Regions from separate parts of the Actinokineospora cianjurensis genome, predicted to be linked through region 3. Evidence: riboswitches for the same ligand, from Rfam matches in the RefSeq annotation. Region 3 holds a riboswitch; each other region holds the start of a gene.
What was found. A riboswitch is a leader RNA that binds a small molecule or an ion and turns the genes downstream of it on or off. The one in region 3 is predicted to bind S-adenosylmethionine.

Region 1 (3,269 bases), on a different contig from region 3:
CCCGCCGCGACGAGATCCTCGCCAGCCGAGCCCCCAAGCTCTGACCGCAGCCTGTCCACAACCCCCCACACCGTCCACAGCCCGCCACCGCACGCTTCCACCCGCCACCACGCCCCCCATACCCTGGATCTTCGGGGGGTGCTCGGAACAGGGCATGCCCTATTTGGGCTGTCCACTGCGGACAGAGTGAGGGTCGAGGTCCGTTGTGGACGGTGGTCAGTCTTGGCGGTGGGCTTCGGCGAGGCGGAGGACGGCGCGTTCGAGGGCGTAGCCCGCGTCGGCGGCGACGCCCTTCACGTCGGCGTTGACGTCGGCTACGGCGCGCATGGCGGCGGCGAGTCCGGCCGGTTTCCAGCCGCGGGACTGGGCGAGCGCCTTCTTGACCTTCCAGGCGGGCATGCCGAGTTCACCGGCGAGCTTGAACGGGTCGGCCCGGCCCGCGCCCGCCACCCTGGCCACGGTGCGGACGGCGTCGGCGAGCGCGTCGGCGACCAGCACGTGCGGCACCCCCAGCTGCATCGCCCAGCGCAGGGCCTCCATGGCGCCCGCGACGTCCCCGGTGACGGCTTTCTCCGCGACGGCGAAGCCGCTCACGTCGGCCCGCCCCCGGTGGTACCGGCGCACGGCCTCCTCGCTGACGTCCCCCGCCGCGTCGGCCACCAATTGAGCCGCGGCCGCAGCCAGCTCGCGCAGGTCGGAACCGACGGAGTCGATCAGCGCGGCGACCGCCCTCGGGTCGGTCTTGCCCCCGGCGCGGCGGATCTCGTTGCGCACGAACGCCTCGCGCTCGGCGGCCTTGGTGATCTTGGCGCACTCGGTGACGACGGCGCCGGACTTCTTCATCGCGGCGACGATGTCCTTGCCCGCCTTGCGCCCGCCGCCGTTGTGGACCACGGCGAGCACGATCCCGTCGGCAGGCGACTTGGTGTAGTTGATCACCAGTGCGGCGATGTCCTGGGTGGCCTCGTGCACGGCGTCGAGGACGATCACCCTGCCCTCGGCGAACAGCGACGGGCTGACCATCTCCACCAGCTCCGGGCCTGTGAGATCAGCCACCTTGAGCCTGGTCAGGTCGGCCGAGGCGTCGGCCAGCCGCGCGGTCTCGAGGATGGCCCGGACGGCGCGTTCGATGAGCAGTTCCTCTTCTCCCAGCACCAGTTGCAGCGGTGGCGGGAGGACCGAGGGCGAGTTCACGCCCGCGATCCTGCCACGCCCCGCCGACCGGACCCGCCGGGGCACGCCACGGTGTACGGGCTGGCCGAGGTGCCGGGCGGTGCCGTACCGTTGCCGTCACGCACCGGTCAGCCCGGGCGACAACTGAATACCGCTCATCCAGAGGGGCAGAGGGAAACGGCCCGATGAAGCCCCGGCAACCGGCGTACGCGTCACTTCCTCATCGCGAGGAGGCGGACGACCACGGTGCCAATTCCGACCCGCAGCCGCGGGATAGATGAGGAGACACCTCGCGATGACCTCTGTCGACGTCCAGACCAGCACCCTCGACCTCGGCCCCGCCCGGGCCCTGTCCTGTCGTGAGTGCGGCCACCAGATCCCCCTCGCCGCCGAGTTCGCCTGCGCCGAGTGCTTCGGCCCGCTCGAGGTCGCCTACGACTTCGGCACCGTGACCAGGGCCGACATCGAGGCGGGCCCCAAGTCGATCTGGCGCTACAAGGGCCTGCTGCCCGTCCCCGCCGACGTGGAGCGCTTCCCGAACACCGACCCCGGCATGACCCGCCTGGTCAAGGCCGACCGGCTCGCCGCCGCGCTCGGCGTCAAGTCGCTGTGGGTCAAGGACGACACCGGCAACCCGACGCACTCGTTCAAGGACCGCGTGGTCGCCGTCGCCCTCGCCGCGGCCCGCACGCTGGGCTTCAGCGTCCTGGCCTGCCCGTCCACCGGCAACCTCGCCAACGCCGTCGCCGCGGCCGCCGCCCGCGCGGGCTGGGACTCGGTGGTGCTGATCCCGTCGTCGCTGGAGCGCGCGAAGATCCTGACCACCGCGGTCTACGACGGCGCGCTGATCGCCGTCGACGGCAACTACGACGACGTCAACCGGCTGGCCACCGAGCTCGCGGGCGAGCACGAGGACTGGGCGTTCGTGAACGTCAACGTCCGCCCGTACTACGCCGAGGGCTCCAAGACGCTGGGCTACGAGGTCGCCGAGCAGCTCGGTTGGCGCCTGCCCGGCCAGGTCGTGATCCCGGTGGCGTCCGGTTCGCAGCTGACCAAGGTGGACAAGGCGTTCCGCGAGCTCGGTGAGCTGGGCCTGGTCGACCCGACCCCGTACCGGATCTTCGGCGCGCAGGCCACCGGCTGCTCCCCGGTGTCGGCGGCGTTCAAGGCGGGCGCGGACGTGATCCGGCCGGTCAAGCCGGACACCATCGCCCGCTCGCTGGCCATCGGCGCCCCCGCCGACGGCCCGTACGTGCTCGACTCGGTCCGCCGCACCGGCGGCGCCGTCGAGGACGTCACCGACGCCGAGGTGGTCGAGGGCATCCGCCTGCTGGCCCGCACCGAGGGCATCTTCGCCGAGACCGCGGGCGGCGTCACCGTCGCCACCGCGAAGAAGCTCATCGAGACCGGCCAACTCGACCCCGACGCCGACACCGTCCTGCTCATCACCGGCGACGGCCTCAAGACCCTCGACGCCGTCCAGGACCACATCGGCCCGCGCGCCACCATCCCCCCGACCGCCGCCGCCGTCCACGAGGTCCTCAACCGCGGCTGACCGGTCTTTTCCACCCCGGCCTGCCTCTGTCGCAGACGCCAGCGGTTTCCGTGGGTGAGGTGACGCACTCGCCTCACCCACGGAATCCGCACTCGCCCCACCACCGCGCGGCATCAAGCCACACCCCGCACCCACCGCGCCGCCATCACCTCCACGTCGCACGCCACCAAAGCCGTGCCCACGGCGTGTTCAGCGATGCCGTGCTCAGCGACGCCGCGATGCTCGCGGCACCAGGCTGCCCACGGTGGGGCGCCCGCACCCGGCACCCGGCACCCGGTGATGCTCCACCACGCCGCCGCACCGAAGGGAACGCGGCACACCGACTGGGCACTCCCCCACCCACTGGAACACCGCACCCACTGGACGCCGTGCTCACTGGAACGCCGTGCTCACTGGCGGCACACGCAGTGGCGCCACACCTTCTGGTGCCATGCACGGCCTTGCGCTGGCGTCGGTGGCACACGCGGAGTTGGTGGCACACGCGGGATCCCGTGTTGGGAGCGCTCGTCGGGGTGTCAGCGGCGGGACGGGGGTCTGGGGT
Region 2 (3,269 bases), 3.1 Mb from region 3:
CGCGCAGGCTATTCCGCCAGGAAGGCGGGCAGCGGCCGCGGGTCGTGGACCGGGGCCCAGCGACCGTCCACGACGGCGTACTCGACGGCCGGTCCGTCGGCCACCAGCGAGCGCAGCGCGGCGATCACCCGGTCGACGTGCTCGGCCCTGGTGCCCAGGCCGATGCTGACCCGGACGGCGCGCTCCTCCTGCGCCCCGGCCCGGCCGAGCAGCCTGCGGGTGGCGATGTGCGCGCAGAACGCGCCGTCGCGCACGCCGATGCCGTGCTCGGCCGACAGCACGGCCGCGACCAGGCCGGACTCGATGCCGTCGACGGTGAAGCTGACGACGCCGACCCGGTCGTGGTCGTCGCCGAACAGGCTCAGCGACCGCAGGCCGGGGACCGAGGCCAGGCCGACGCGCAGCCTGCGCAGCAGCGCGCGCTCGTGGTCGACCACCGCGTCCCAGTTCTCGGCCAGGGTGTCGCAGGCGACCGCGAGGGCGTGCGCGCCGACGACGTTGGGCGAGCCAGCCTCGTGCCGCTCGGGGACCGCGGACCACGCGACGCCGAGCCGGTCGCCCCAGTCGACGACCTGGGCGGTGGCGCCGCCGCCGACCAGGTACGGCTCGGCGGCCTTGAGCCAGTCGGCGCGGCCGATGAGCGCGCCGGTGCCGAACGGGGCGTAGAGCTTGTGGCCGGACAACGCCACGTAGTCGACGTCGAGCGCGCGGATGTCGACAGGACGGTGCGGTGCGAGCTGGGCGGCGTCTAGCGCTACCCGGGCACCGTGGCGGCGGGCGACCTCGCTGAGCGCCTTGATCGGCCAGACCTCGCCGGTGACGTTAGAGGCGGCGGTCAGCACTACCAGCCGCGGACCGACCGGGGTGGCGCGCAGAGCCTCGTCGAGCGCGAGCACGGCGTCACCGGCGTTGGCCGGGGTCTGCACGCGGTGCACGTTCGGGCCGCGCCACGGCAGCAGCGCCGCGTGGTGCTCGGTGTCGAACAGCACGACCGACGTCGCCCTGGGCAGGGCCTTGGCCAGCAGGTTCAGGCTGTCGGTGGTGTTGCGGGTGAACACCACCGTGTCGGAGGCGTCGGCGCCGACGAACCGGCGCAGCACGCGGCGCGCCCGCTCGTAGACCTTGGTGCTGACCTGGGAGGCGAACCCGGCGCCGCGGTGCACGCTCGCGTACCAGGGCAGCAGCTCGTCGACCGCGTCGCGGACGGTGTCGAGACACGGTGCGCTGGCGGCGTGGTCCAGGTTGGCGTAAGACACCTGCGTGCCGTCGACCAGCGGGACGTCGAGGCGCGCACCGGCGACCGTGGGCACGGTGGGCGCGAGGGGAGCCTGCTCGGCTCGGGCGGTGGGAACAGCAAGCGTCATGCCGACCTCCAGGTCCGGGACCCGGAGCGGTGATCGGCGGGTCCGCGCTTGTCCGCCCGCACAGCGCGGGAGGACCAGGTATTCACCCGGGGCACCCCACCGCGGAGGAGGGTTGCCGGCCAGCAAACCGGGGTTTGACGCTGGCGCTCATTACCTTGTCGAGCACTCTATCGGACGCTCGGCCGCCCACTCGAGGGGGTGAGGCCCGGATCACCCCTCGCCGGTCTCCCCCCGCCACCGCGCGTAGCGGCCCGCCCGGTCGACCGCGCGGATGCGCCGCTCGGTCGCGGCCTTGGCCTGCTGGGTCGCCACGATGAGGATCTGGTCGCCCTCCTGCAGGCGCGTCGTGGGGACCGGCGTGAACCCGGCGCCGTCCCTGGCCACGAGGCTGACGGTCGCCCCCTCGGGGAGGCGCAACTCGGAGAGGTAGACGCCGTGCAGTTTGGACCCGGTGGGGATGGTGAGCTGGAGGAGTTCGGCGTCGAGTTCGTCGAGGGTGGCGGCGTCGACCTCGACCTCCTTGGGGCGCGCCCCGCCGTCGAGGCCGAGCAGCCTGGCCAGGCGGCCCAGCGTGCTGCCCTGCACCAGGGTGAGCACGATGACCAGGACGAACACCGCGTCGACCAGCCGCTGCGCGCCGGGAACGCCCTGCGACAACGGGATCATGGCGAGCACGATCGGCACCGCGCCGCGCAGGCCCGCCCAGGACAGGAAGACCTGTTCGCGCCAGGGCATCCGGAACGGCAGCATCGAGATGACCACCGACAGCGGTCTGGCTATCAGCGTGATCACCGCGCCCGCGACCAACCCCGGCACGACGGCGTCGAGCAGCCTGGACGGGGAGGCGAAAAGTCCCAAGAGGACGAACAGGCCGATCTGCGCGAGCCAGCCCAGTCCTTCGGCGAAGGAGATGGTGTCGGAGCGGTGGGGCAATCGTGCGTTGCCCAGGACTAGAGCGGCCAGGTATGTGGCCAGCAGTCCGGAAGCGTGCAGGCTCTGTCCACCAGCGAACGCCAACACACACACGGCGACTGTGGCCAGCGGGTAGAGACCGGTCGACGGTAGGGCCGCCCGGCGCAGTGCGTGCGACCCGACCCAGCCGAGCACCAAGCCGATCGCAGCACCCACACCGAGTTCGTAGGCAGCGGTGAGGGAGAGAAACCAGTCGACTTCGTCGGACGAGGTAAGAACAACGACGGCGATGTAGCTGGGGGCGTCGTTGATGCCGCTCTCCAGCTCCAGCGACCCGACCAGCTTGCGCGACACCGACAACCGGCGCAGCACGCTGAACACCGCGGCGGCGTCGGTCGAGGCCAGCACCGCGCCCCACAACAACGCGAGCCGCCAGTCGAACCCGAGCAGCCAGTGCAACCCAGCGCCGGTGACCAGGATGGTGATCACCACGGCCAGTGTGGACAGCAGGATCCCGGGCAGCAGCGCGCTCTTGACCTCGCTCCAGCGCGTGGTGAGCCCGCCCTCGGCGAGGATGAGCACCAGCGCCGCGAGCCCGAGGGACTGGGTCAGCTCGGCGTTGGAGAACTCGATCCCCAGCCCCGCCTCGCCGATGACCAGCCCGAGCCCCAGGTAGAGCAAGAGCGACGGCAACCCGAGTCGGACCGATGCGCGTACCGCGAACACCGCGACCAGCAGAACAGCCGCACCGATCCCCAACGCGAAGGTCAGCTCCTGCACGCCACCTCCAGATCCCGTCCGTATCGCGAGCATTGTCCCTTGCCCCCCGCCGCGGTCGCGCACCCACCCGAAGGTGAGGCGATGATCACGAACCGGCGCCGAGCAGCCGTGCGAGCACCCGGGGCGCGTCCGGTGGCGCCGGGTCGATCTCCACGACCTTGTCCCGGCCGCGCTCCCCCGCCACGATCACCACGTCCCGCGACCGCACCCCGA
Region 3 (3,269 bases):
CAGGCACACCTACCACTGGGTCCTCGCGTTCGACCGCCGCGGCCTGTCGACCCCCAAGGTCTACGGCGAGCTGGACCGCCTCCGCGCCGACGGCGACCCACCCCGCATCGGCGATGTCGAACCCGTCCTCGAGGCCCTCGCCACCGGCGACCCGCGCAAGCTCGCCCTGCTCCTCGGCAACGACCTGCAGGCCGCCTCGGTCTCGCTGCGCCCCGGCCTGCGCCGCACCCTCCGCGCCGGTGTCACCGCGGGCGCCCTGGCGGGGACCGTCTCCGGCTCCGGCCCCACCTGCGCCTTCCTCTGCGAGGACGCCGAAGCCGCCCTCCGCGTCGCCGCCGAACTCTCCGGCGCGGGCGTCTGCCGCACCGTCCGCGTAGCGCACGGCCCCGTCCCCGGCGCCCGCATCACCCCGACCGAGGAACGCCCCGTCCCCCCGGAAGCCCACGCCTAGACCAGTTTCGAACGACTTGCCCGCCGCGGCACCGCTTTCCCGGCCATTGACGCCCGCGGCCTGCGAAAGCCTTCCAGCCGAGTGAACCCGATTCACCCGTCCCAGCGACAGAAGTTATCCACATCTGGATCTTCGGCGCCCTGTTTCAAGATCTTCTGTCGGTGGGTGCCGATAGACTGGCACTGGGACGCCCCCCGGTGTGGGTGGGGGCTGGGCAGGGTCGGGACCGCGTGCGCGCGAAGCGGCTGGGGCGGGCATAGAGGTGCGTTCGGGGGAGAAGTTGTTGTGGGGCAAGGAGACTGGCGCGCGTTAGAGGCGCAGTCACAGCTGACTGTGTAAGAGGATTGACGCACACTAGAGGTGCGCGGTCACGGTTGCCTGTCGGGACGAGTGCGGAATAGAAGCCGCACACAGCGGTACGCGAGAAACGAAGACCAGCGCAGCGCAAAGGAATCGCCCGGCCCACCGAAGTGAGCCGGGCGATCAAAGAAAACACTCAGGCGGCAACCGTGCGGGCGAGGCCGACCTGCGGGCGGACGACACCGCCGCGCTCGGCGATCCAGGTGAGGGATTGGTCGGACCAGGCGCCGGTGACGCCGAGGAGGAAGCGGGCCACCGGGGTCTCGCCGATGCGGGTGAGGCCGCCGCCGATGACGGAGATGGTGGCGCCGAAGCGGGCGGTGGCCTCCGGCAGGAGTGCGCCGACGGCGGCGAAGCCGATGAGGACGACCTCGGCGACCCGGTCGTACCCGGCGGTGGCGCCCTTCGGGACGTCGATCGACGGCAGCAGCGTCTGCGCGACCTGGCTGTTCGCGTCCTGCACCAGCGACAGCAGGCTGCCGCTCTCGGTGATCTTGCCGCCGTCGAGCAGCGCGACGTCGTCCGCGATCCGCCGGACGACGGCCGAGTCGCTGGTCACGACCAGGACCGTGGCGCCCAACTCGGCGCGCGCCCGGTCGAGGACCGTCAGCACACCGGCGGCGGCGTCGGAGTCGAGCGAGCGGGTCGGGTCGTCGGCGAGCAGCAACCCGGGGTCACCGACGAGGGCGCGGGCGACCTCGACGCGGGCGCGCTGCCCGTCGGTGAGGGTGTCGGGGTAGCGGGCGGCCTTGTCGGTGAGGCCGATCAGGTCGAGCAGCTTGCCGACCTTCTCGCGGCGCTGCGGGCCATCGATCCCGGCCTGCTCCAGCGGTAGCGCGATGTTGCCCGCGGCGGTGCGCTGCGGCAGCAGGTCGCCCTGGGTGATGACGCCGATGCGCCTGCGGGCGGCCCGGAGTCTGCGCGGGTCGAGGGCGGCGGTGTTGAAGCCGTCGACGCGGATGACGCCGCTGTCGGGGCGTTCCTGCAGCGCGACGAGGCGGGCGAGGGTGGACTTGCCGGAACCGGAAGGGCCCACCACCCCGGTGATGGTGCCGGTGGGCACATCCAGGGTGACGTCATCGATGGCGACGACGGGGCCGGTGTTGCCCCAGAAGGACTTGCTGAGGTTCTCGACGGTGATCACGGTGCTTAACTCCAAGCGGGCGCGACGGCAGACCAGAAGTCCACAGAGGACAGTCCGGTTCCGGGAGGGGGGTGCTGCGAAAGACGTGGTGCTACGCGAAGATCAGCGGGCTACGCACATCGGTCGACATGCCGTCACAGAACGCCTGCACTGGTCGATGACCCGGCGTGTGGTGAGGATCTGCATCCGTTCTCACTCCTCCATCGCTCCTGGCGGTAGCACCTGCCCGCGGTGGGTGGTTGCTGCGGCGTCTTGGAGCCAGGTCTCTCGGCCGCTCGGGATGGAATGCCCCAAGAGTAGACCCGACCGGGACCGCCAAAAGCAAGCGTGTGAGGTCAAGTTGAGGTCCCGGGTTCGATACATCACACCGGGGGAGTAACGGTGGCGGGTTCGCGCTACTGCACCGGAGTGAACGCCTGGGCTATCCGGACGAAGTCCCCTACCGACAACTGCTCGCCCCTCAGGGTCGGGTCGACCCCCGCTGAGGTGAGCACCGCCTCGGCCCGCGCGGGTGAACCGGCCCAATCGGACAGTGCCGCGCGCAGCGTCTTGCGCCGTTGGGCGAACGCGGCGTCGACGACGGCGAACACCGCGGCGCGGTCGACGCCCGCGGGACTTGGCCGCCGGGTGAGAAACACCAACGCGGAGTCCACATTGGGTACTGGCCAGAAGACCGCCCGCGGCACCGTCGCGACGCGACGCGACTCGGCGTACCACGCGATCTTGACGCTGGGCACCCCGTAGACCTTGCCGCCCGGCCCGGCCGCCATCCGGTCGGCGACCTCCGCCTGCACCATCACCAGCACGGTGCGCAGGCTCGGCAGCTCGGCGAGCAGGTGCAGCACGACCGGCACCGCGACGTTGTAGGGCAGGTTGGCCACGAGCGCGGTCGGCTCGGCGCCGAGTTCGGCGCGGGTGACCCGCATGGCGTCGCCGAGCACAACGCTGAGTCGACCGGCAAACCCGGGCGCGCGTTCGGCGACCGTCCCGGGTAGACGCGCGGCGAGCACTGGATCGATCTCGACGGCCACGACCGAGGCGCACTCGGGCAGCAGCGCCAGCGTCAGCGAGCCGAGTCCCGGGCCGACCTCGAGGACGACGTCGTCGGGCGTGAGCCGCGCGGTGGTGGCGATGCGCCGGACGGTGTTGGGGTCGTGCACGAAGTTCTGGCCGAGCTTCTTGGTCGGCCGCACCCCGAGTTCGGCGGCGAGCCTGCGCACGTCCACCGGGCTGAGCAACGCCGAACCGGTCATTGCCGAGATGCTACTCGGGGCATCCGGCAATGCGCGCACCGGCCTGTTTCCCGCCCATTCC

Region 1: it holds a riboswitch for S-adenosylmethionine, as region 3 does, so the genes downstream of both, thrC (threonine synthase) here and CLV68_RS00115 (methionine ABC transporter ATP-binding protein) in region 3, are expected to answer to the same signal.
Region 2: it holds a riboswitch for S-adenosylmethionine, as region 3 does, so the genes downstream of both, CLV68_RS13845 (aminotransferase class V-fold PLP-dependent enzyme) here and CLV68_RS00115 (methionine ABC transporter ATP-binding protein) in region 3, are expected to answer to the same signal.

Annotation. Positions count from the first base shown of each region.
Region 1 covers NZ_RCDD01000004.1:125,525-128,793, reverse strand. Annotated here, with positions in the region: gene CLV68_RS23185 (acyl-CoA thioesterase) at 1-44, shown strand, start outside; gene holA (DNA polymerase III subunit delta) at 217-1,194, opposite strand; SAM riboswitch class I at 1,326-1,457, shown strand; gene thrC (threonine synthase) at 1,469-2,728, shown strand; gene CLV68_RS23170 (ComEC/Rec2 family competence protein) at 3,244-3,269, opposite strand, start outside.
Region 2 covers NZ_RCDD01000001.1:3,094,338-3,097,606, reverse strand. Annotated here, with positions in the region: gene CLV68_RS13845 (aminotransferase class V-fold PLP-dependent enzyme) at 9-1,364, opposite strand; SAM riboswitch class IV at 1,404-1,519, opposite strand; gene CLV68_RS13840 (potassium/proton antiporter) at 1,575-3,056, opposite strand; gene CLV68_RS13835 (DUF167 domain-containing protein) at 3,142-3,269, opposite strand, start outside.
Region 3 covers NZ_RCDD01000001.1:26,251-29,519, forward strand. Annotated here, with positions in the region: gene CLV68_RS00110 (4-(cytidine 5'-diphospho)-2-C-methyl-D-erythritol kinase) at 1-451, shown strand, start outside; gene CLV68_RS00115 (methionine ABC transporter ATP-binding protein) at 948-1,955, opposite strand; SAM riboswitch class I at 2,153-2,242, opposite strand; gene rsmA (16S rRNA (adenine(1518)-N(6)/adenine(1519)-N(6))-dimethyltransferase RsmA) at 2,351-3,208, opposite strand.